Regions from separate parts of the Telluria sp. LT1R51-2 genome, predicted to be linked through region 2. Evidence: riboswitches for the same ligand, from Rfam matches in the RefSeq annotation. Region 2 holds a riboswitch; each other region holds the start of a gene.

Region 1 (7,324 bases), on a different contig from region 2:
CAGCCTGGGCCGCCTCGAGTCGCTTGCCGCCCAACTGGGTCTGATCCAGCAGACAACCCAGGTGACGATCGATCAACCTGCAATCCTTGTCTTTGCCGCTGACCACGGCGTGGTCGCCGAGGGCATCTCGGCCTATCCACAAGACGTGACCTGGCAGATGGTCGAGAACTTCCTGGCCAACGGCGCGGCCATCAATGTCTTCGCGCGCCAGAATGGCTGCGGGCTACGCGTAATCGACGCTGGCGTGAATCACGAATTCGGCGTGCGCGCTGGTCTGCTCGACCGAAAAGTCGCCAACGGCACCCGCAACTTCGCCGTCGAACCGGCGATGTCCGCGCAGGACTGCGCAACGGCCCTCGAACATGGCATGGCCCTGGCGCGCGACCTGCCCGGCAATGTCGTGGGCTTCGGCGAGATGGGCATTGGGAACACGACTTCTGCCGCCGCCCTGATGCACAAACTGACCGGCCAGCCGGCGGCAGCCTGCGTTGGTGCAGGCACCGGCCTGACACCTGACGGCATCCGCCACAAAGAGCACGTGGTTGCTGCCGCCGTCGCGCATCACGCCAGCGTGCACCAACTGCTTGACGTGCTGGCGACCTTCGGCGGCTTCGAAATCGCGATGATGGCCGGCGCCATGCTGCAGGCAGCCCACCTGCGCAAGGTGCTGCTGATCGACGGCTTCATCGTCACCAGCGCGCTGCTGGTCGCCGCGCGCCTGCAACCGGCGATCCTCGACTATTGCGTGTTCGCGCACTGCTCCGGTGAGCATGGCCACGCCCTGCTGCTCGAGCAGCTCGGAGCACGGCCGCTGCTCGACCTGGGCCTGCGCCTGGGCGAAGGCACCGGCAGCGCACTCGCCCTGCCCCTGCTACACGCAGCGGCCAACTTCCTGAGCGAGATGGCGACCTTCGCATCGGCCCAGGTCTCGGGACAACTCGACGAGCACGCGGAATGATCCATCAACTGCGCCTGTTCTTCATTGCGCTGCAGTTTTTCACGCGGATCCCGATCCCGCGCTGGGTCGGCTTCGAGCCGGCCTGGCTCAATCACGCGTCGCGCTACTTCCCGCTGGTGGGCGTGGTGGTGGGTGCGATCGGGGCGGCCGTCTACGTCATCGCCGCGCACTGGCTGCCAGCGCCAGTGGCCGCCGTGCTTTCCACCGCCGTGACGATCTACCTCACCGGCGCCTTCCACGAAGACGGCTTCGCCGACACCTGCGATGGCCTGGGCGGCGGCATGACGAAAGAACGCGCGCTCGAGATCATGAAGGATTCACGCGTCGGTGCGTATGGTGCGATCGGCATCGTCTGCATGCTGGGCGCGAAGCTGGCCGCACTCGCCACGCTGCCACCCTTGACTGCTGTCGGCGCCCTGCTGCTGGCGCACCCGCTTTCGCGCCTGGCCGCCACATCCCTGATCTGGCAGATGGAATACGCCCGCGCCGAAGGCAAGGCCAAGCCGCTGGCCGTGCGCATGAGCAGCGCCGAATTCGGGATTGCAACGCTCACGGTGCTCGTGCCAGCAATCGTGCTGCTGGCCGTTGGCCTGCTCGACCTGGCCGCGATTGGCGCCGCGCTGTTTTCGGCCTTGCTGGCCACGCGCTGGCTGGCCCATAAATTCACGCGCCGGCTGCAGGGCTACACGGGCGACTGCCTTGGCGCCGTGCAGCAGTTGGCCGAAGTGGCCATCTACATCGCGGTGCTGGCCACGCTCGGCCGCGGCGCGCTGGCCTGATGCGCCTGTACCTCGTACGCCACCCGAAACCGGCCGTGCCGGCAGGGTACTGCTATGGCCGCACCGACCTGCCGGCGCAGGACACTGAGACTGCGCGCGTGCTGGCGGCGCTGCATCATCAGAACCTGCCCGGCGCCATGCCGGTCTGCGCCAGCCCGTTGCAACGCAGCGCCGTGCTGGCGCAGCAGCTGTCAAGCGCACCCACGTTCGACGCACGCCTGGCCGAGATGGACTTTGGCGCGTGGGAGCTGCGCCACTGGGATGACATCACGCGGGACGAGATCGATGCCTGGAACGCCGACCTGCTTCACTACCGCCCGGGCGGCGGCGAAAACGTCATGCAGGTCGCCGTGCGCGTGGCCGAGTTTCGCGCCGACATCCAGCGCGCAGGGCACGCCGAGGCACTCGTCATCTGCCACGCCGGCACCATGCGCCTGCTGCACGCCATGTCCGGCGGCGGTACATTGGAGGATGCTGCGCTGCGTGCGGCATCGACACCACACCAGATCGGCTATGGCGAAGTCATGGTGCTGGAAATATGACAATGCCCGGTTCAACCACCTTATAATGAGCGCGTTTTGGTGCTCGCACCTGCGTTCGCAGGTGCAGTTAAACGGGAAACACGAAGCCCTTCACACGGCCAACGCGTGCTGCCCCCGCAACGGTAAGCAAGTGCTGCAGCCTCTCATCGGATCCTGCGGCAAACCGCCCCCTCATACCACTGTGCTTTTCTGAGCATGGGAAGGTCGGACGGCCATACTTGTCAGCCCGGATACCGGCCAAAAGGTGGATACGCGCACAGCGCGATCCTTTGAATCCAGCCCACGGGGACGTCGGCGGGATGCCTTTGATAAGAACCACTCATGAATTTTCCAGTAAGCCGGCAAGCGGCCGCTGTGTCGCTCGCACTCGCCCTCATCTCGTCCACCGCCATCGCCGAAGTCGCTGACACCGTCGTCGTCACCGCCACCCGCACGCCGCAACCCGCTGCGGACCTGATCGCCGACACCACCGTCATCAACGCCGAAGAGATCGCGCGCTCGGGCGCCGGCTCGGTGGCCGACATCCTGCAGCGCCAGCGTGGCATCGAGATCACCCGCAACGGCCCGGCCGGCACCGCCACCAGCGTCTACGTGCGCGGCGCGAACGCCAACCAGATCGTCGTGCTGCTCGACGGCGTGCGCATCGCCTCGGGCACGACCGGCACCGCCAGCTGGAATGCCATCCCGCTGGGCGCCATCGACCGCATCGAAATCGTCTACGGTCCACTGAGCACGCTGTACGGCGCCGATGCCATCGGCGGCGTGATCCAGATCTTCACGCGCAAGGGCGAAGGCGCACCTGTCGTCACCGCTTCGGTCGGCGCGGGCAGCAACGCGACGCTGCAGGGCGACGCAGGCATCTTCGGCAGCAGCGGTGGCCCGAATGCCATCAACTATGCCTTCGGCGCCGGCTACGAAGAGTCGGATGGCTTCTCGTCCACGCGGCCCGGTGCGTCGGGCTACAACGCGGACGAAGACGGCTACCGCCGCCGCAACGCCAATGGTCGTGTGTCGATGGCGCTCGCGCCGGGTCACGAGATCGGCGCCCAGTTCCTGGCCAGTCGCACGTACAGCCAGTACGACGCCAGTGGTTCCGGCAGCTACGATGTGCACAGCGACACGGACCTGAACACCGCCGCCGTCTACATGAACAACCAGATCCTGCCGAACTGGCGCAGCACCATGCAGTACGCGCGTTCGGAAGACAAGTCGGGCAGCTTCAGCAACGCCACGGCCAGCGGCGCCAGCCAGGTCGACACCAAGCAGAACGAATTCTCGTGGCAGAACAACGTCGCCATTGGCCAGGACACGCTGCAGCTGCTGTTCAACCACCGCAAGGAAGAAGTGGCGTCGATGCGCAAGACACGCATCACCAATTCATATGCAGCGGCGTATTCGGCCAAGCGCGCCAATCACCTGTTCGATGTCAGCGCGCGCCAGGACCGCTCGGTCTACGGCAGCCAGAACACCGGCGCTGCAGGCTACGGCTACGAATTCGGCAACGGCCTGCGCGCCACCGCCAGCATCGGCACGAGCTTCCGCGCCCCGACGTTCAACGAGTTGTACTTCCCGAACTACGGCCTGGAGACGAACAAGCCGGAAAAAGGCCGCAACCGTGAAGTGGGCCTGCGCTACGACGGCAATGGCTACAAGCTCGACGCCACGTACTTCCACAACCGCCTGACCGACATGATCGTATCAAGCACGCCCTGCCCGGATGGTATAAACCGCAGCTGCGCCTACAACGTCAACGAAGCAACGCTCGAAGGCTTCTCGCTGGCCGGCAGCACGCGCCTGATGGACGTGAACCTGCGCGCCAGCCTCGATTGGCAGGATCCGCGTGACGACACCACCGGCCGCCAGCTGGCGCGCCGCGCGAAGAAGCACGCCAACTTCGCGGCCGACTACGTGATGGGCCAGTTAAAGAGCGGCGCCGAGCTGACCGTGTCGGGTGACCGTTTCGACAACGCGCCCAATACCAGCCGCCTGGGTGGCTACGGCTTGCTGAACCTGTACACCACGTACCAGTTCACGCCCGACTGGTCCTTGCTGCTGCGCGTGAATAACGTCGCGGACAAGAACTACGAAGTGGCGCGCAACTACGGCACCAGCGGCCGCACCTGGTTCGCGTCGCTGCGCTACGGCATCCGTTAAGCTGGCATTTTTCGCCCGCGGCGCACGCGCCGCGGGCATCGATCAACTATCAGGGCCCGCATGCAAGCACCCGTCCCGTCATTACGCCAACGCGCCACGCTCATCGTCGGCGCCATGCTGGTCCTGGCCATCGCCACCCTGCTGTTCTCGGGCATGACCGGTTCCATCCGCGTGCCACTCAGCGATATCCCCGACGCCCTGCGCCAATTGGCCAGCGGCCAACCCGAATCCCTGTCCGCATCCCTGCTCGACCTGCGCGCCAGCCGCGCGCTGGTGGCCTTTGCCACCGGCGGCGCCCTCGCCCTGGCCGGCCTGATGATGCAGGCGCTGTTACGCAATCCCCTCGCCGACCCGTATGTGCTGGGCGTCTCGTCCGGCGCGTCAGTCGGCGCCCTCCTCGCCCTGCTGCTCATGGCGTCCACGCTGATGGTCGATGCGGCCGCACTGGTGGGCGCGATTGGCGTCTCCCTGCTGCTGTACGTGTTGGCGCGGCGCGACCTGCGCAGCGGCCAGGCCGCCGAAGGCGGCGCCTCGATGCTGCTGCTGACCGGGGTGATTGTCTCGGCCCTGTGCGGCTCCCTCGTCACCCTCATGCTGTCGATCGCGCCCGAGGGGCGCCTGCGCAGCATGATCTTCTGGCTGATTGGCGACCTGGCCGGCGCGCCGCTGCGCCTGGCGCCGTGGATCGTGCTGGTCGGCGCGCTACTGTTTGCCATGCGCAGCGCACGCGCCATGAACATGGTCGCGCTGCACGCCGAAAACGCCGTCACGCTGGGCGTGCGCGTGAGCGCGCTGCGCAAGGGCCTGTTCTTCGTGTCGGCGCTGCTCACGGCGAGCGCCGTCACCAGCGCCGGTTCGATTGGCTTCGTCGGCCTGATCGTGCCGCACGCCTGCCGCTTCGCCTTCGGGCCCGATCACCGCGTGCTGATTCCCGCCGTCGTCCTGAGCGGCGGCGCGTTCCTGGTGCTGTGCGACACGCTGGCACGCACGATCGTCGCGCCGCAGCAGCTGCCGGTCGGCGCCATCACGGCGATGATCGGTGCGCCGGTCTTCCTGTATCAACTGCACCGCATGCGCAAATGACCGTCATCGCCACCCACGACCTGCGTCTATCCATTGCCGGGCGCACCCTGGTGCAGGGCTTGAACTGGTCCGCGCAACCGGGCGAATGCTGGAGCATCATCGGCCGCAACGGCGCCGGCAAGAGCACTTTGCTGCGTACGCTGGCGGGCTTGCACCAGCCCGACGGCGGCGCGGTCCACATCGGCGGACGCGCCCTGGCAGCCTGGCCGCTGACCGACCTGGCGCGCGAGCGCGCCTTTCTCGCCCAGTCGCGCCACGACGCCTTTGCCTACACGGTGCTCGAGAGCGTGCTCTCGGCGCGCCACCCGTACCACGCCAACCGCTACTGGGAAGGCAGCGACGACCATCAGATTGCGCTGGAAGCCCTGGCGTCGATGGACGTGAGTGACCTGGCGGCGCGCGACGTGCGCACGCTGTCCGGCGGCGAGCGCCAGCGCGTGGCGATTGCCGCCCTGCTGGCCCAACAAACCCCGTTGCTGCTGCTCGACGAGCCAGCCAATGCGCTCGACCTGGCGCACCAGGTGAGCGTGACAGGCCTGCTTGCGCGCCTGTGCCGCGAGCAGAATCGCACCGTGGTCATGATCGGCCACGACCTGAACCTGGCTTCGCGCATCTCGACCCACGTGCTGCTGCTGATGGGCGATGGCCGCTGGCATGCCGGCACCAACGAACAGACCATGCAGAGCGCGCTGCTGGGCGACTACCTCGGCCACCCGATCGAGATGATCGAACATCACGGCCGCCGCATCTTCATCCCTCAAGAGGATTCCGCATGAACGACATGACTTCCGAACAAACCGCTGCGCTGAACGAGCGCCATCGCGTGCGCATGGAGCGCAAGAAAGCCGTCATCGACGCAAAGATCGCGTCGGCCGACAAAGAGATCGGCATCATCATCGTCAATACCGGCAACGGTAAAGGCAAGAGCTCGAGCGCGTTCGGCATGGTCGCGCGCGCACTGGGCCACGGCATGCAGGTCGGCGTGGTCCAGTTCATCAAGGGCGCGCTGTCGACCGGCGAGGAAACCTTCCTGCGCCGCTTCCCGGACGAAGTGCGCTTTCATGCGATGGGCGAAGGCTATACCTGGGAAACCCAGAACCGCGAGCGCGACATCGAAAAAGCGACCGAGGCATGGGCGCTGGCCAAGCAGTTCCTGTCCGATCCGAGTATCGGCATGGTGGTGCTGGACGAACTGAATATCGCGCTCAAATACGGGTACGTCGACGTGCACACCGTGATCGCCGACCTGCTGGATCGCCCGACCATGCAGCACGTGGTGATCACGGGCCGTGGCGCGCCGCCCGAACTGGTGGCGATCGCCGACACCGTCACCGAAATGAACGTCGTCAAGCACGCGTTCAAGGCGGGGATCGGCGCCCAGGCCGGGACGGAGTGGTAATGAACCCGCATCCCGGCGCGCGCGTGGTGCTGGTGGCGGCAATGGCCTCCGGCCAGGGCAAGACTACCGTCACGGCCGCATTGGCGCGGCGTTTGATCCGCATGGGCAAGCGCGTGCGCGTGTTCAAGTGCGGTCCCGACTTCGTCGATCCGGTGATGCTGGAAAGCGCGTGCGGCACGCCCGTCCACAATCTGGATTTGTGGATGGTCGGCCTTGAAGCCTGCCGCCAGCGCCTGCAGGCCGCCGCTGCGGAGGCCGACGCGATTCTCGTCGAAGGCGTGATGGGCCTGTATGACGGCGCGCCATCGAGCGCCGACCTGGCGCGCGCGTTCGGGATTCCGGTGCTTGCGGTACTGGATGCATCGGCGATGGCGCAGACGGCCGGCGCCGTGGCGCAAGGCTTGCGTGA
Region 2 (7,324 bases):
GTTCCTGGCGGCGCGCTTCTGCACCGGCCTGCTCGAAGGCAATGGCGCCGTGATGCGGGCCCTGGTGATCGAGCGCATCAAGGGCCCGCTGCGCAATCACGCACTGTCGTGGCTGAATGGTTCCTTCAACCTGGGCTGGCTGGTCGGCCCGCTGCTGGGCGGCTTCACGATGACGCTGGGCGCCGAGGTGCCGTTCGGGATCGCCGCTGTCGCCCTGCTGCTGGGTACCCTCTGCGTGTTCCTGACGATTCCCGCCACGCCGCCCGCCACGCACGGCCTGCGCTGGTGGACGGTGGCGCGGGAACGCCACGCGCTGACATTGCTGCGTCACGGCCCGCTGCGCACGCTGTTCATCGTCCACCTGGGCTATTGCTGTGGTGTCGCGTCGCTGTACGAATACTTCCCGTTATGGCTGGTCGACATAGGCGGCTACGATGCGCGCCAGATTTCGCTCGTGAACATGGGCATGTGCGCGTTGATGACGACCGCCGCGCTGTTCGCCGGCCACGCCAGTCTGGTGGAAGGCCGCCGCCGCGCTGCCTGGTACGCGGCTGTGGGTGCCACCGCAATCCTGTGCGTGGGCTTCGGCAACCTGTGGATCGGTATTGCCGGGATCGTCCTGTTCGGGGTGCCGCATGCGTTCTACAACACGGCGCTGCAAACCTGGGCGGCCGACGAGTTTGCGGCCCACGGCCAGGGGTCGGTCATGGCGCTGCTGTCGACCATTTTTTGCCTGGCCAATATCCTGATGGCGCTCCTGGGCGCCGTGCTGACGCTGATCGACACCCGGCTGGTGCTGGTCGTCGGCGGCATGCTGGCAGTCTGGGCATCGGTGGCGCTGCGGCGCTGGAGCATGCGCAGTACGCATCCACAACTGGAGACCCCATGAACACCTCGGAACGCATCCTGATGCAGTTGAAAATGCGTGGTGCCCAGACCGCCCAGGCGCTGGCCGCGCAGCTCGATCTGACCTCGATGGGCGTGCGCCGCCATCTGGAGAGCGCGTCTGAGAAGGGACTGGTCGAGTATGAGGACAGCGGGGGCAAGGTCGGGCGTCCGGTGCGGCGCTGGGGCTTGAGCCAGGCCGGGCAGGCACGCTATCCGGATCGTCATGCCGAACTCACGGTGGACTTGATCGGGCAGGTGCAGACGCTGTTCGGACCGGCAGCGATGGAACGCCTGATTGTCGCGCGTGAGCAGACGAGCGAAGCGCTGTACCGCAGCCGGCTCGACGACGTCGGCGCTGCGGCGCCACTGGACGCACGCGTCGCGGCGCTGGCCGCCGTGCGCGATGAAGAGGGGTATATGGCCGAGGCGCAGCCACAGCCGGACGGCAGCGTGCTGTTGATAGAGAACCACTGCCCGATCTGCGCAGCAGCACGCATATGCCAGGACTTTTGCCGCTCGGAGCTGGACGTATTCGCGCGCGTGCTGGGCCCGACCGTGAAGGTCATCCGCATCGAGCATCAGTTACATGGCGCGCGGCGCTGCGCTTATGCGGTCTCGACCGCGGAATGACAGAACGGCGCCCATGGGGCGCCGTTCCGGTACTGCCTGTCTTGCTCAGTTAACGCATTTGCCGACTCATTTTCCAACATTGTGCGGAGCAGGCCGCACATTCATCACGCCGAACCAGAGGTGTTCCCACCAGTGATCACGCGAACTCACCGTGACCAGGCATGCCTTGTCAAAGCCCGCCTTGAACACCAGGTCAGGACATTGATTCGTTGCCAGCGCATGGCGCTGATTCTCGGCATTGATCAGGGCGATGCTCAGCCAGATGGTCGCCATGGCGAAGATCGCCACCAGCGACCACGCGAGATGGTTCACGCGGCTGATCTCAAACAGCTCTTCCTCTTTGGGCCGTGACCCTTCGTAGATCTTGAGGATGTCGCGTTCGACGTCGTTGGTCATTTGGTCTGGGCTGCTTTCGTTACCAGTGCATCGAGGACCTGGCCGGTGGCCGTCATCAGCTGCCCCATGTCCTGGATTTTGTTCGATTGTGCCACAGTCGCCGGCGACACGACGTATTTACCATCGACGATGACGGTCGGCGTGCTGCTGGCCTTGTACGCTTCGGCAACAGCCGGCAGACGCTTGAGCTTGGTCTGGACGCCAAACGAGTTCCACGCTTCCATGAACTTGGCCTTGTCCAGCCCGTTCGAGGTCGCCCAGGCGATGATGTCCTCATCCTTCATCAGGCGCTTGCGCTCGATGTGCACGGCGCGGAACACGCGGTCATGGTACTGCTCGAGCTTGCCCATGGCGTCGAGCGTCAGGAACAGGCGGGCTTCCGGATCGCTCGGGCCCTGGAACGGCAGCGGGATACGGCGCATCACGATGTTGTCGCCCTGCTTCTTGATCCATGCATTGAGCGTTGGCTCGAACGCATTGCAGGCGCCGCAGTGGTAGGCGAAGAATTCAACGACTTCGACCTTCTTGCCGACAGTCTGGGTCGGCTGCGGCGCGGCCAGCACGGTGTATTCGGCGCCGACGCGTGGATCAGTCGGCGAAGCATTGGCGAAACCGGCAACCAGGGCGGCAGCAACGAGGGCAAAACGCAGAGTGCGCATAACATCCTTCCACAAATATGATTGAGCGAACGATCGCGAGATTACCACTTTTTGCCCCTGCCCTGTCTGCAGGGCGCGATTTATTGCATTTGCTTACCGCTGAAACACGGGTGCAAATACATCAGCCACCCGCGCCCGGCAGACGATCGATCAGAAGTCGTAGCGCAGCGACACCTTCAGCTGGCGGCCATCGCTCGGGTAAATCCCGGCGCGGCAGCTGAACGCGTAGCTGTAATGCTGGCGATCGAGCAGGTTCAGGCCCGATACCGACGCTTCCCATGGGCCAAAGCGGCGCGCATAACGGGCGTCGACCGTGGTGTACGACGGCACGCGTGCGTCACAGCTGTTGGCAAAGTCGTCGCCAAAACGCTGGCTGGCCACCCACTGCGCGCCGACATCGGCGGTCTGGCCATTGCCTGGCGTCCAGGCCAGGCGCGTCGTCACGACGTGTTTCGGCACCAGCACCATCTCGCGGCCGGCATTCGGGCCATCACGGAACTCGGATTGCACGTACTGCCAGGCGCCCGTCAGCCGCAGGTTGTTCGCCAACAGCGCGTTGCCTTCAACCTCTACACCCTGGCGTCGGGTCGGGTCGAGATTGGTGTTGATGCCAAAGCCGCCGGCCAGCGTCGGATCGAAGAAGATTTCGTTCGTCAGGCGGTGACGGAACACGCGCGCCGTGGCCTTGCGCGCATCGTTGCCAAAGGCGACGCCCAGTTCCAGGTCGCGCGAGGTTTGCGGGGCCAGCACGCCAGGGCTAGAGCGGAATGAGTTTTCATCGATGTTGGCGATGCGGTAGCTGCGGCCGGCCTTGGCGAACACGGTTACTTCGCGCGCGACGTCGAAGCTGCCTTCGACGGTGAACGCGTTGACCGACTGCTCGGTGTCTTCCGGCTCGACAAAGGCGAGCGGGTCGGCGTAGTCCTTGTCGAAACGTTCATGGCGCGCGCCGACGGCCAGGCGCGCATTGTGCGGCGCGTTCCAGGTCAGCTCGTCACGCACGTAGATCGCCTTGGACTCCTGTTTGGCGTCGCCGGCCGAGAAGCTCGACGTCACCTGGCGGTCCCAGCGGGTCAGGTCGATCCCGGTGACAAATTCGTTGCGCTTGTCGCCGAGCATGGCGGTGTGGCGCAGACGTGGCGAGAACTGGGTCTGATCGGCCTGGTAGCGCGAGGCCGATGGGAAGCCCGAGAACACATACGTCGAACCGACATCGCGCTCGCGGTGCGACAGCTCGGCCGCCAGTTCGATGGCGCCGATGCGGTGTTCGACGAAGGCGCTGACACGGTCGGTGTCGAGCGAGCCGAAGTCGTCCGGCGTGTTGCTCTGGGTCGGGATCGACTGGAATTGCGCGTCCGTCAGCGAACCCGGAAAACGCGCGTCCGAACGCGAGCTCTCGAAGCGCAGGCCGGCACGGCCGTTCGCGCCATACGCATATTGCACGCCGCCGCTGAAGCTCGTCTGCTCGTACCGGTTGTTGTCGCGGTAGTTGTCGGTGCGGCGATCGGTCACGGCGGCGTCGAACGACCAGGGGCCGGCGCCGTGCGCGATCGAGGCGCGCAGGTCGCGGGCATCGAAGCGCCCGGCCTCGGCAAACAGCGAACCGCGCGTACCGCTGCCCGATGGACGGCGGGTGAAGATCTGGATCACGCCTGCCGTGGCGCCGTCGCCGTACAGCACGCTGCTGCCGCCGCGCGTGATCTCGATGCGCTCGACCGTATCGATCGAAATACTCGACAGCACAGTATTGGCCAGCTCGTTTTCATTCAGGCGCACGCCGTCGACCATCACTACCACGTTCTGCGCGCTGTTGGTGCCAAAACCCCGCAGGTCCAGGCTGAAGTCGGGCGAGCCGTCCAGGCTTTGGCGACCGAAGACGCCGCCGATCTTGCGGATCGCCGCATTCACGTCGGCCACGCCGGAGGTGCGGATCTGGTCCGCCGTGATCACGGTGGCGCCGATCGGCGTGGCGGTGGCCGGGAAACGGGCGGCGGTGACGACGACCGGCGCCAGCGTTTCTTGTGCGGTGGCGATGGTGGCAAAGGTGGACACGGCGAAGGCGCACGCCACAACGAGGGGCGCGCGGCGCGCAGGAGCTGCAAAAGTCATGATGAATGTGGTCTCGGTAAAGGGCGCCCTGCTGCGTCCCCGCAGCCCGGCGTCGAAGGAAGCGCGTGGCGCTTCCACCTGTCCTGGCCGGTATCCGGGCTGGCAAGCGGGACGCCCTCACCTTCCTGTCGTGCGGAAAGTGGTTATCGAGATTGTCTGCCACGGCGCAGGATGTGCGAACGCGGCGCTTGTCGACCGTTGCGGGGGCAGCACACTTCCAGGCCGGCTCGTGGCGCAGGCCTGTCGTGTTTCCCGTTTAACTTCGCGCGCCGGAATGCGCACGAGAGCACCAAAACGGCGCGATTATACCGTGTCGGCACGCGCCCTGGCAGGTCAGCTGCCCCGCTTGCCGCGCGACTGCTCTTCGAGCTTGGCGGCCAGCTTCTCGGCGGCCAGGCGGGCTTTCTCGGCCACTTCAGCCGCGTGCAGCGCCAGGCTGGTCGCGCGCGAATCCGGCGTTTCCAGGCTGATGCGGCCCAAGGCGCCCTGGCGGTAATCCTGCAGCAGCGAGTGCGCGGCCTTTTCGTAGTCGTACTCGCCGCCGCGCACGCGGAAGCCCCTGCGCATCGCGACGCCTTCGATCACGCCCACACCATCCATGCCCTCGGTCTTCAGGCCATAGCGCGCGGTGAGCAGGTGCGGGTAGCGCTGCAGCAGCAGCTCACCCAGGTATTCCGCCACTTCTTCTTCGACCAGCGCATTGGTACCGATGGCGTGGCTCGCTGCCAGCATCAGGCCATCGGTGGCCATGGCGATCTTTGGCCACAGCATGCCGGGCGTGTCGACCAGCACCACGTTCTTGTTCAGGTACAGGCGCTGCTGGACCTTGGTCACGGCTGGCTCGTCGCCCACCTTGGCCACGCGTTTTTTCAGCAGCGCATTCATCAACGTCGACTTGCCGACGTTGGGAATGCCCATGATCATGATGCGCAGCGGTTTGGTCGGCACGCCGCGGTGCGGCGCCAGCGACAGGGCCAGATCGGGGATGCGGGCGACGTCGGCCGGTTTCTTGGTCGTCATCGGGTAGGCCGTGACGCCATCCTGCGCATCGTAATAGGCTTTCCAGGCGGCGGTGGCGACCGGATCGGCCAGGTCGATCTTGTTCAGGATCTTGAGGCTGGGACGCTGGCGGAATTTGCGCAGCTGGTCCACCAGTGGGTTGCAGCTCGCCTCGGGCAGGCGTGCATCGAGGACTTCGATCACCAGATCGATGTTCTCCATCTGCTCGGCCGCTTCCTTCTTGGCCGCGTTCATGTGGCCCGGGAACCATTGTATCGACATGCTGTTGCTTTCTTTATCTTTCGTTCAAGGTGCTATTTTACGCTGGTGGCGCGCCCTGGCGTCGCGAACCCGCCACAGCCGGCGTTTCTCTTCTGCACGACGTTGAGCCGTTGCAACACTGTTGACATATTCGGCGTGCACACTGGGCTTTGGCCACGCATGGTGGCGGGCCGCCAGCGGAGACGACATATGCGCGCACGGGACAGACTGAAACGATCGATGGTGCGCTGGTATGGCGTGGGCTTGCTGTGCTGCGCCATCGCGGTGTCCGCGCTGGTCGAGTTGCCGCTGGTGCCTTACTGAACCAGCTCCGGTTCGCTGCACCCGGCCGGTGGCAACGTGGCTGCCGGGTCGAACGCCGCCAACCGTTCGCGCGCCGCCATGCGGTCCTTCGCATACTCGGCCAGGTAGCGGCTGCGTTCCTCGCTCTGCCATGCGTGATCGGGCACGTGCGCCAGCGACAGCGTGCGGCTGACCAGCACGGGGCCCTCGCGGCGCGCCAGCAAGAGCCGGTCCGGATCGGCATTTTCGCGCAGCAGATAGCCTTCGACATCGCGCAGCACGAGCGGCAGGGGTGGCCCGGGGTCGGCGTCATGCAGCAGCTTGCCGTGCACGCGCAAGACCACCGCCTGCGTCCCCTGCCCCAATCGTTCGTTGAAGCTCGCCAGCGCGAACGGGCGGCCCAGCGCATCGTCGATGCGGCCGCTGACCACGTAACGGCCGGCCAGGCGCACGTCGAGCGGCAGCGTGAACTCGACGGCGTCCGGGCCGATCGCTTCATGCGGCGCGCCGGCCCACATGGCCGGCAGCTCGGGAGAATAGATCACATCGAACAACACGACACCCGCGCGGCCATTGACGCTGAAGCGCACTTCACTGCGAATGGTGCCGTGAAAGCCCGCCAGTGCACTCGTTTGCGGCGCGAACGTGGCGCGCCAGTGGTCGCCGTCATCCTGCGAAAACGCCAGCGTCACGCGAGGCGCGGGGCGAGCTCCCTGCACAGCCATGCCCTGGGTCAGCGCACGCGTGACCACCAGCGGTACTGCCGCGCCGTGCGCGTCAACAACGCGCAGCGACAACTCGACCGTTTCGCCTGCCGCCAGGTAGACGCGCGACTGCATGGTCTGCACCAGCACGCCCGGATCACTGTCGCCGCCATCGACACGCATCGGGTTCGATTCGCGCACCGGCTGGTTCGGATACAGCTGGTCGGGATGCTGCGCGGCCGGGCGCGAAGCATGCGGATAGCGGCTGTGCTGGAGGTAGCTGCAATAGGTGTGCTGCGTTAATCGGACCTGTTCGGCAAGCTGGCGTTGGCGCATGGTACGGTCGTCGCCGGCAGAATTCATGACCGGCACCGG
Region 3 (7,324 bases), on a different contig from region 2:
TGACGCGCCGTTTCCTGCGTGGCAGGGCATGCAATATCTACGCGACATGATGAGCGGGCGCGGCAAACTGCACCCGCTGGATAACGATCGTTACGGCGTGCGCGCATGGACGGGCGCGCGTGAAGTGCTTGCGGAAATACATGCGGGCTGAATGCGCGCTGGATTTTGGCAGGCCCTGGTTCACCGCTTCAGGGCGTCACATCGACACCCTTCCAGAACGCGATGTGGCCAGTGATATTTGCCGCAGCGGATTTTGGAGCCGCATACAGCCAGGCCGCATCCTTGTTGACCTTGCCGTTCACCTCGACGTTGTAGTAGCTCGCTGTGCCCTTCCAGGGGCAGTTGGTCGTCGTACTCGAGTCGCTGAAAAACTGGCGATTTAACGAGGCCGGTGGAAAATAATGGTTGTTCTCGACAACGACCGTATCATTCGACTGCGCCAGCACTTCACCATTCCATATTGCTTTCATATGCCCTCCGGTAGCGCTTCGGATCTGAAGCGCAGACCAGTCTACACCCGTCGGGTGAGAGAGATGCAGCAACTCTATCAGCCAGCCATCTCTGAAATCTCGATCAGATTCAGATCCGGATCGCGCACATACACCGAGCGGATCTTGCCGGTTGCCCCAGTCCGCTCCACTGGCCCTTCGACAATGGGCCAGGCGCAGTTGCCCAAGTGCGCAATCACCTGATCAAGCGGCACTGACGCAATGAAACACAGGTCCAGCGCTCCCGGCACCGGCAGGTGCGCCTTCGGCTCGAACTCGGCGCCGCGCTGGTGCAGGTTGATCTTCTGGTTGCCGAATTTGAAGGCGATGCGCCCCGCGCCGAAAGTTTCCAGACGCATGCCCATGACCTCCGTATAGAAATGCTTGGTCGCATCAAGGTCGGTGCAGGTCAGCACCAAATGGTCGAGATGGGAAATCATGGCAGGCGGTCCTTGAATAAAGATGATTACAACTCGGTGCGCAACTCGAACAACTCCGGGAACAGCACGACATCGAGCATCTTGCGCAGATACCCCACGCCGTCCGTGCCACCGGTGCCGGTTTTAAAACCGATCACGCGCTGCACCGTCGTCACATGCCGGAAGCGCCACAAGCGAAACGCCGTCTCGATATCCACCAGCTTCTCACCCAGCTCATACAGCGGCCAGTAGTGGTCAGTATCTCGATACACGACCATCCACGCCGCCTTCACCGACGGATCGGACTGCGTCGCCTGATGCCATGGCCCGGCAAGCCGCGCCGCATCCACCGCCAATCCACTGCGCGCCAGCACCATGATTGCTTCGTCATACAGCGACGGTTTGTCCAGCACGCCCTGCAGCGCCACGTGTGCGTCAGGCTTGTGCTGATGCACCTGCAAATGCGTGACGTTCTTGTTCCCCAGGATGAATTCGATCTCGCGATACTGGTGCGACTGAAACCCCGACGACGCGCCCAGGTACGGGCGGATCGCCGTGTACTCGGGCGGTGTCATGGTCGCCAGCACATCCCATGCATGCACAAGCTGGTTCATGATCGCGGCCACGCGCGCCAGCATCTTCATCGCTGCCGGCAACTGGCCCCGCGCGATGTTGTCGCGCGCGCCGTGCAGCTCGTGCAGCATCAGCTTCATCCACAGTTCGCTGGTCTGGTGCTGGACGATGAACAGCAGCTCGTTGTGCTCGGGCGACAGCGGATGCTGGGCGTTGAGGATCGTGTCGAGCGACAGGTAGTCGCCGTAGCTCATGTCCCTGCTGAAATCGAGCTTGGCGCCGTGGTAGCCGGGCTGCGCGACAGGGCAGCCGCCCGCATCCACATTGTTGTTGGACGAATCCGGATTGACAGGGCGGGGCATCGTGTCCTCTCTTGAGAATCGCTCGAGAATCGCTCAGGTCACCGCAGTGCGCTTGGCATCGACCTGATAGTCGCTGCGGTCCAGGATATCCTTGAGCACCATCACCGCCTGCCACACATCGTCATACCCCGTGTACAGAGGCGTGAAGCCAAAGCGCATCACCTGCGGCTCGCGGTAGTCGCCGATCACGCCGCGCGCGATCAGGGCCTGCATCACCGCGTAGCCATGCGGATGCGTGACGCTCACTTGGCTGCCACGGTCCGCGTGATTGCGCGGTGTGATCAGCGCCAGCGGATGCGCGGCGCATTCCTGTTCGAGCAGCGCCAGGAACAGGTCCGACAACGCCAGCGACTTCTTGCGCAGCGCCGCCATCGTCACGTCCTGGAACACGGCCAGCCCGCATTCGATCAGTGCCAGCGCCACCACCGGCTGCGTGCCGCACATCGCGCGCTTGATGCCGGCCACCGGCGCGAACGCCGGCTGCATTGCGAACGGCTGGCGGTGCGCCCACCAGCCTGTGAGCGGCTGCGTGAATTGCGCGTGGTGGCGCTGCGGCACCCAGATGAACGCGGGCGCGCCCGGCCCGCCGTTGAGGAATTTATAGGTGCAGCCCACCGCGAAGTCGGCCTGCGCGCCATTCAGGTCGACTTCCACTGCGCCAGCCGAATGGGCCAGGTCCCAGATCGCCATCGCGCCGGCGGCGTGGATCTGCGCCGTGATCGTCTTCATGTCGAGCATGCGCCCGGTCCGGTAGTTCACGTGCGTGAGCATCACGACCGCCACCTGTGCGCCGGCATCGCCTTCGAGGGCGGCCGGCAGGTCGGCCCAGCTGTCGAGCAGGCGCAGCTCGTAGCCGCGTTCGAGCCAGCCGATCAGGCCTTCGGCCATGTAGATATCGCTCGGGAAGTTGTCGCGCTCGGTGAGGATGATGCGGCGGGCGGCGTGCGCCGGCGCGTCGGCCTGCATTTTCAGTGACGCAGCCAGCGCCTTGAACAGGTTCACCGAGGTCGAGTCGGTGACCACCACTTCATCGACCGCAGCGCCGATCAGCGGCGCGATCAGGGTGCCCAGGCGCTGCGGCAGGTCGTACCAGCCGGCCGTGTTCCAGCTGCGGATCAGGTCATTGCCCCATTCGGCGGCGATCACGTCCTGCGCGCGTTGCAGGGCCGCGCGGGGGCGGGCGCCGAGCGAATTGCCGTCGAGGTAAATCACGCCGTCCGGCAGCGCAAAGGCATTGCGCTGGGGAGCCAGCGGATCGGCCGCGTCGAGGGCCAGGCAGTCTTGTCGTGTGATCATGTGAACGGTCGCGAAGAAGGAGTGGGTGCCGGCCTGGCCGGACGATACCGCCATTCTAGGCTAGGGAAGCACTGATTTATTCTGGGGGATGGAATTGGCTGCGGAAAAAGCCGCCATGCAAGGCGCAAATCGCAGCAATAGCGAGCTATTGCGAGAATTTGCAACGCCGCAAGGTGGCTATTTTCCGTGCCAAGTCCGCCTCCATGAATTAATCAGTGCTTCCCTAGAGGCCAAAGAATGCGGTGACAGTGGCGCACCCTGGCTGTAGAATCGCGCCCAATCAAGTGAATGGTGCCGTCCTGCTCGTCTGCAGGAAGGTGAAACGGGAAGCCGGTGACGTGTGCGAATCCATCGCACGCCAGTCCGGCGCAGCCCCCGCTGCTGTATGCCTGACGACCCTCGTCGAACGCCACTGTGCCCCGTGCACGGGAAGGCAGGACCCGGGAAGGATGACGGCAAGCCAGAAGACCGGCCTTCACGATGCATTGCGTACGTCCCGGGGTGTGGGCGTGCCGGTTGGTAGTTCGTCGTTCCTTCTGTGTTGCCAATGCGCTCGCGCAGGCGTTCGCACGTACGCGTGCGCATGGCTTGTTGCGTCCAGCGTGGAAGGAAGACGTCTGCCCGTTGTCATGCGCGCTGATGGCGCGCAGCTGAAAGGTCGACGTTCACATGAACACTGCTTCGCTTGCCCGCGCCTGTACTGCGCTGGTGCTTTTGCTCGCGTCCCTGCTCGCCTGCGCCCACAGCCACGCCGCCACCATGTTCGCCGTGGTCACCGAGCGCGCCGCGCCGGGCGCGATCGAGGCTGCCCACCGCCACCTGGCCAGCCACCCGCGCGACCGGATTCAGTTACGCACGCCGGCCCAGTTGATGGCCGCCAGCGAACGCGAGGTGGGCCAGTGGATCGCCGGCGCCGACACGGTGCTGGCAGTGTCCCTGTTCGGCGATCCGGCGCGCCGCATGAAGGATGCGCTGGCGCGTCACGCAAAACCAGGCACCGCGGTGCTGGCCTTCAATGGCGAAGCAAGCCTGAACCTGATGACGCGCGCGGCGCACGGCAGCCTGGCCGGTTTCGCGCCCGAGCTGCTGCGCGAACTCGCAGCCGAAGCCCCGGCGCCTGCCGCGCTGCAGGCGGCAGAGGCCAATCCCGCCGCCCGCCACTGGCTCGCGGCGCGGCGCGTCTGGCAAGCGGGCGGCGTGGACAACACCACCGCCCTCATCGCCAACCTGCTGCATCCATCGACAGCCCTGGGCGCGCCGCTGCCCGAGCCGACACTGCGCCTGCGCGTCGGCCAGAACGAGCTGCAGGATGCCGCGGCCTGGGGCAACGCCGCCAAGCTGGGTCTGAACGACCGCCCGACCGTCGTCGTGCTCGACCTGGCGAACATGGATGGGATGGTGCCGGCTGCGCTGTGCCGTCGTATCGAAGAACAGGGCCAGGCCTGCGTGCAGCTGCTCACACGCTGGGGCGGCGCCTCGCGCGAAGCGCTGGTGCGCCTGCCCGAGCTGATCGCGCCAGCGAAGCCCGCGGCGCTGGTGGTGCTGCAGGACTTCGTCGTCGGCGCCGCCGAAGGCCGCGAAGTCGTCAGCGAAGCCTTCAAGCGCCTCGATATTCCCGTGTTCAAGGCGATCCGCCTGTCGGACCGCACCGCCATGCAATGGCAGCTCTCGCCCGACGGCCTGCCGCCGGACTCGGTCCAGTACCGCGTCGCGCTGCCCGAGCTGCAGGGCATCGGCCAGCCGATGGTGGTGGCGGCGCTGGGCCAGTCGCAGCGCGATCGCCTGACCGGCATCGAGAACCGCCCGCCGGTGCTGCTGCCGGCCGAAGTCGATCGCATGACGGCGCGCGTGAGCCGCTGGCTGGCGCTGCGTGCCAAGCGCAATGCCGACAAGCGTGTCGCGATGGTCTATTACAACCACCCGCCGGGCCGCCAGAATATCGGCGCCGACAACCTGAATGTGCCGGCGTCACTGTTCGACATGCTGCATGCGCTGAAAGCCGCCGGCTACACGGTCGGCGATCTGCCGGCCACGCCCGAAGCGCTGCTCGACATGATCATGGCGCACGGCGTGAACCTGCCCGAAGACCGCGCCGCGCTGCGCGAGATGAGCGCCACCGTCAATAGCGTCAGCGCGGCCGACTACGCGCGCTGGTTCGCGACGCTTGCACCGCGCGTGCAAGGCGAGATGAAGGACGGCATGCTGGGCCGCCTGCATGCCGACGTGCTGGTCGCCGAAGCGCAGGGCGAGCGCGCGCCGGGCCGCAAGCAGGCCGAGACGATCATCAAGGAATTGCTGCACCTGGTCGAAGGTGTCGACCATCCGCAGCGCGTCCAGGCCACACGCGACCTGCATGCGCTCGAAGACGGCTACCGCGCCTGTCTCGATGACAGTAAACCCAGTCCGTGCAAGGCGCTCGCACCACTGTATCGCCGCCTGATCGGCTACGGCATCGAAGGCATGCGCGGCTGGGGCCCGGCGCCCGGCAAGGTGATGGTCGACAGCGGCAAGCTGCTGGTGCCGGGCCTCATGTTCGGCAATGTGTTCATCGGCCCGCAGCCGCCGCGCGGCTGGGAAGTCGATGAAGAACTGCTGCACGCAAATACCAGCATCACGCCGCCGCATCAGTACCTGGCCTTCTACCACTGGATCCGCGACCGCTTCAAGGCCGACGCCGTCGTGCACGTGGGGCGCCACTCGACCTTTGAATTCCTGCCCGGTAAAGCGGTGGGCCTGTCGAGCGACGATTATCCCAGCGTGATCGCAGGCGACCTGCCGGGCATCTACCCGTACATCGTCGACGGCGTGGGCGAAGGCACGCAGGCCAAGCGCCGCGGCCTGGCGATCATCGTCGACCACCTGACGCCACCGCTGGCAACGACGCCGCTGTACGACGAGCTGCTGTCGCTGCGCCAGATCGTCGAAAGTTTCGAAGCCGCGTCGTCCGAATCGCTCAAGACGCAGGCCGCGCAACTGATGCGCGAGCGCGTCGTGGCGCTGAACCTGCGCGCCGAACTCGAAGCGTCGATGTCCGACGTGCTCGAAGTGCGGGGCATCGGCTTTGATGCTGCCGATGACGATTTGCTGGCGCACGAGGTCGGCCATTACCTGACCAAGCTGCAGGAGAAGTTCATGCCGTTCGGCCTGCACGTGTTTGGCCGGCCGTGGGACCAGAAGTCCCTCGACCTGATGCTCGATTCAATGACCAAGAGCGGCATCGACGACCCATCCATCGCCGACAAGCTGCGCGACTCGCCGCGGCGCGAAATGGTGGGTTTGCTCGCGGGCCTGGATGGCCGCTACATTGAGCCGGGCAAGGGCAACGATCCTCTGCGCTCGCCCGAGGCGCTGCCGACGGGCCGCAACTTCCACGCGGTCGATGGCGACATCCTGCCGACGCGCCTGGGTTTCGGGCTGGCACAAAAGATGGCGGCCAAGGCGATGGCGCGCAGCAAGGGCGACGCCGCGCGGGAGCAAGGCAGCGAAGGCATCATCCTGTGGGCGTCGGACGCCGTGCGTGATGAGGGCGTGATGGTCGGCTTCGCGCTGGCCATGATGGGCGCCGAGCCGGTATGGAATGCGCGCGGCATCGTCACCGACGTGCGCCTGGTACCGGGCGCCGTGCGGCGCGATGCGCTGGTGACCACGTCTGGCCTGTTCCGCGACCTGTACCCGAATCTGATCCGCCTGATCGACCGCGCCGGCCGGCTGGCTCTGGCGGCGTCCGCCGAGACGATGGCGCGCCAGGACCCGGTCCTGCGCGAGGCGCTGCAAGCCGCGCTGGCGCCACTCCAGGGCGCCGCCTGGGGTAGTGAGGCCGTGCAGGACAACCGGGTCGCGCGCGAGTGGCTGGTGCGCCAGCGCGCGCTGGTCGCGGGCAGTGCCTCGACCATCGAAGCGGGGCAGGGCGCCGCGCTGCGCGTGTTCGGCGATGCGCCGGGCGCGTACGGCACGGGCGTGAACCGCCTGACCGAACGCTCGGGCGCCTGGCGCGAGCGTGAGGAAATCGGCCGCGCCTACCGCAATCGCATGGGCCACGCGTACGGCCTGGACGCCGACGGCGACGCGCAGCACCGCGCCTTCGACGTGGCGCTGGACGGCATCCACCGCACCTACCACGGCCGCGCCAGCAATCTGTACGGCCTGCTCGACAACAATGACGCCTTCGACTATCTGGGCGGCCTGT

What was found. A riboswitch is a leader RNA that binds a small molecule or an ion and turns the genes downstream of it on or off. The one in region 2 is predicted to bind cobalamin.
Region 1: another riboswitch for cobalamin. It lies ahead of AC56LH_RS22540 (TonB-dependent receptor domain-containing protein); the one in region 2 lies ahead of AC56LH_RS03580 (TonB-dependent receptor).
Region 3: another riboswitch for cobalamin. It lies ahead of AC56LH_RS22105 (cobaltochelatase subunit CobN); the one in region 2 lies ahead of AC56LH_RS03580 (TonB-dependent receptor).

Annotation. Positions count from the first base shown of each region.
Region 1 covers NZ_JCASIM010000003.1:5,943-13,266, reverse strand. Annotated here, with positions in the region: gene cobT (nicotinate-nucleotide--dimethylbenzimidazole phosphoribosyltransferase) at 1-958, shown strand, start outside; gene AC56LH_RS22550 (adenosylcobinamide-GDP ribazoletransferase) at 955-1,737, shown strand; gene AC56LH_RS22545 (histidine phosphatase family protein) at 1,737-2,279, shown strand; cobalamin riboswitch at 2,300-2,535, shown strand; gene AC56LH_RS22540 (TonB-dependent receptor domain-containing protein) at 2,601-4,433, shown strand; gene AC56LH_RS22535 (FecCD family ABC transporter permease) at 4,494-5,516, shown strand; gene AC56LH_RS22530 (ABC transporter ATP-binding protein) at 5,513-6,292, shown strand; gene cobO (cob(I)yrinic acid a,c-diamide adenosyltransferase) at 6,289-6,915, shown strand; gene AC56LH_RS22520 (cobyrinic acid a,c-diamide synthase CobB) at 6,915-7,324, shown strand, end outside.
Region 2 covers NZ_JCASIM010000001.1:805,068-812,391, reverse strand. Annotated here, with positions in the region: gene AC56LH_RS03600 (MFS transporter) at 1-889, shown strand, start outside; gene AC56LH_RS03595 (helix-turn-helix transcriptional regulator) at 886-1,518, shown strand; gene AC56LH_RS03590 (hypothetical protein) at 1,585-1,914, opposite strand; gene AC56LH_RS03585 (thiol:disulfide interchange protein DsbA/DsbL) at 1,911-2,573, opposite strand; gene AC56LH_RS03580 (TonB-dependent receptor) at 2,724-4,682, opposite strand; cobalamin riboswitch at 4,751-4,991, opposite strand; gene ylqF (ribosome biogenesis GTPase YlqF) at 5,016-5,963, opposite strand; gene AC56LH_RS03570 (hypothetical protein) at 6,260-7,324, opposite strand, start outside.
Region 3 covers NZ_JCASIM010000002.1:871,915-879,238, forward strand. Annotated here, with positions in the region: gene AC56LH_RS22080 (NmrA family NAD(P)-binding protein) at 1-151, shown strand, start outside; gene AC56LH_RS22085 (DUF427 domain-containing protein) at 189-470, opposite strand; gene AC56LH_RS22090 (VOC family protein) at 548-928, opposite strand; gene kynA (tryptophan 2,3-dioxygenase) at 955-1,842, opposite strand; gene kynU (kynureninase) at 1,876-3,138, opposite strand; cobalamin riboswitch at 3,411-3,629, shown strand; gene AC56LH_RS22105 (cobaltochelatase subunit CobN) at 3,808-7,324, shown strand, end outside.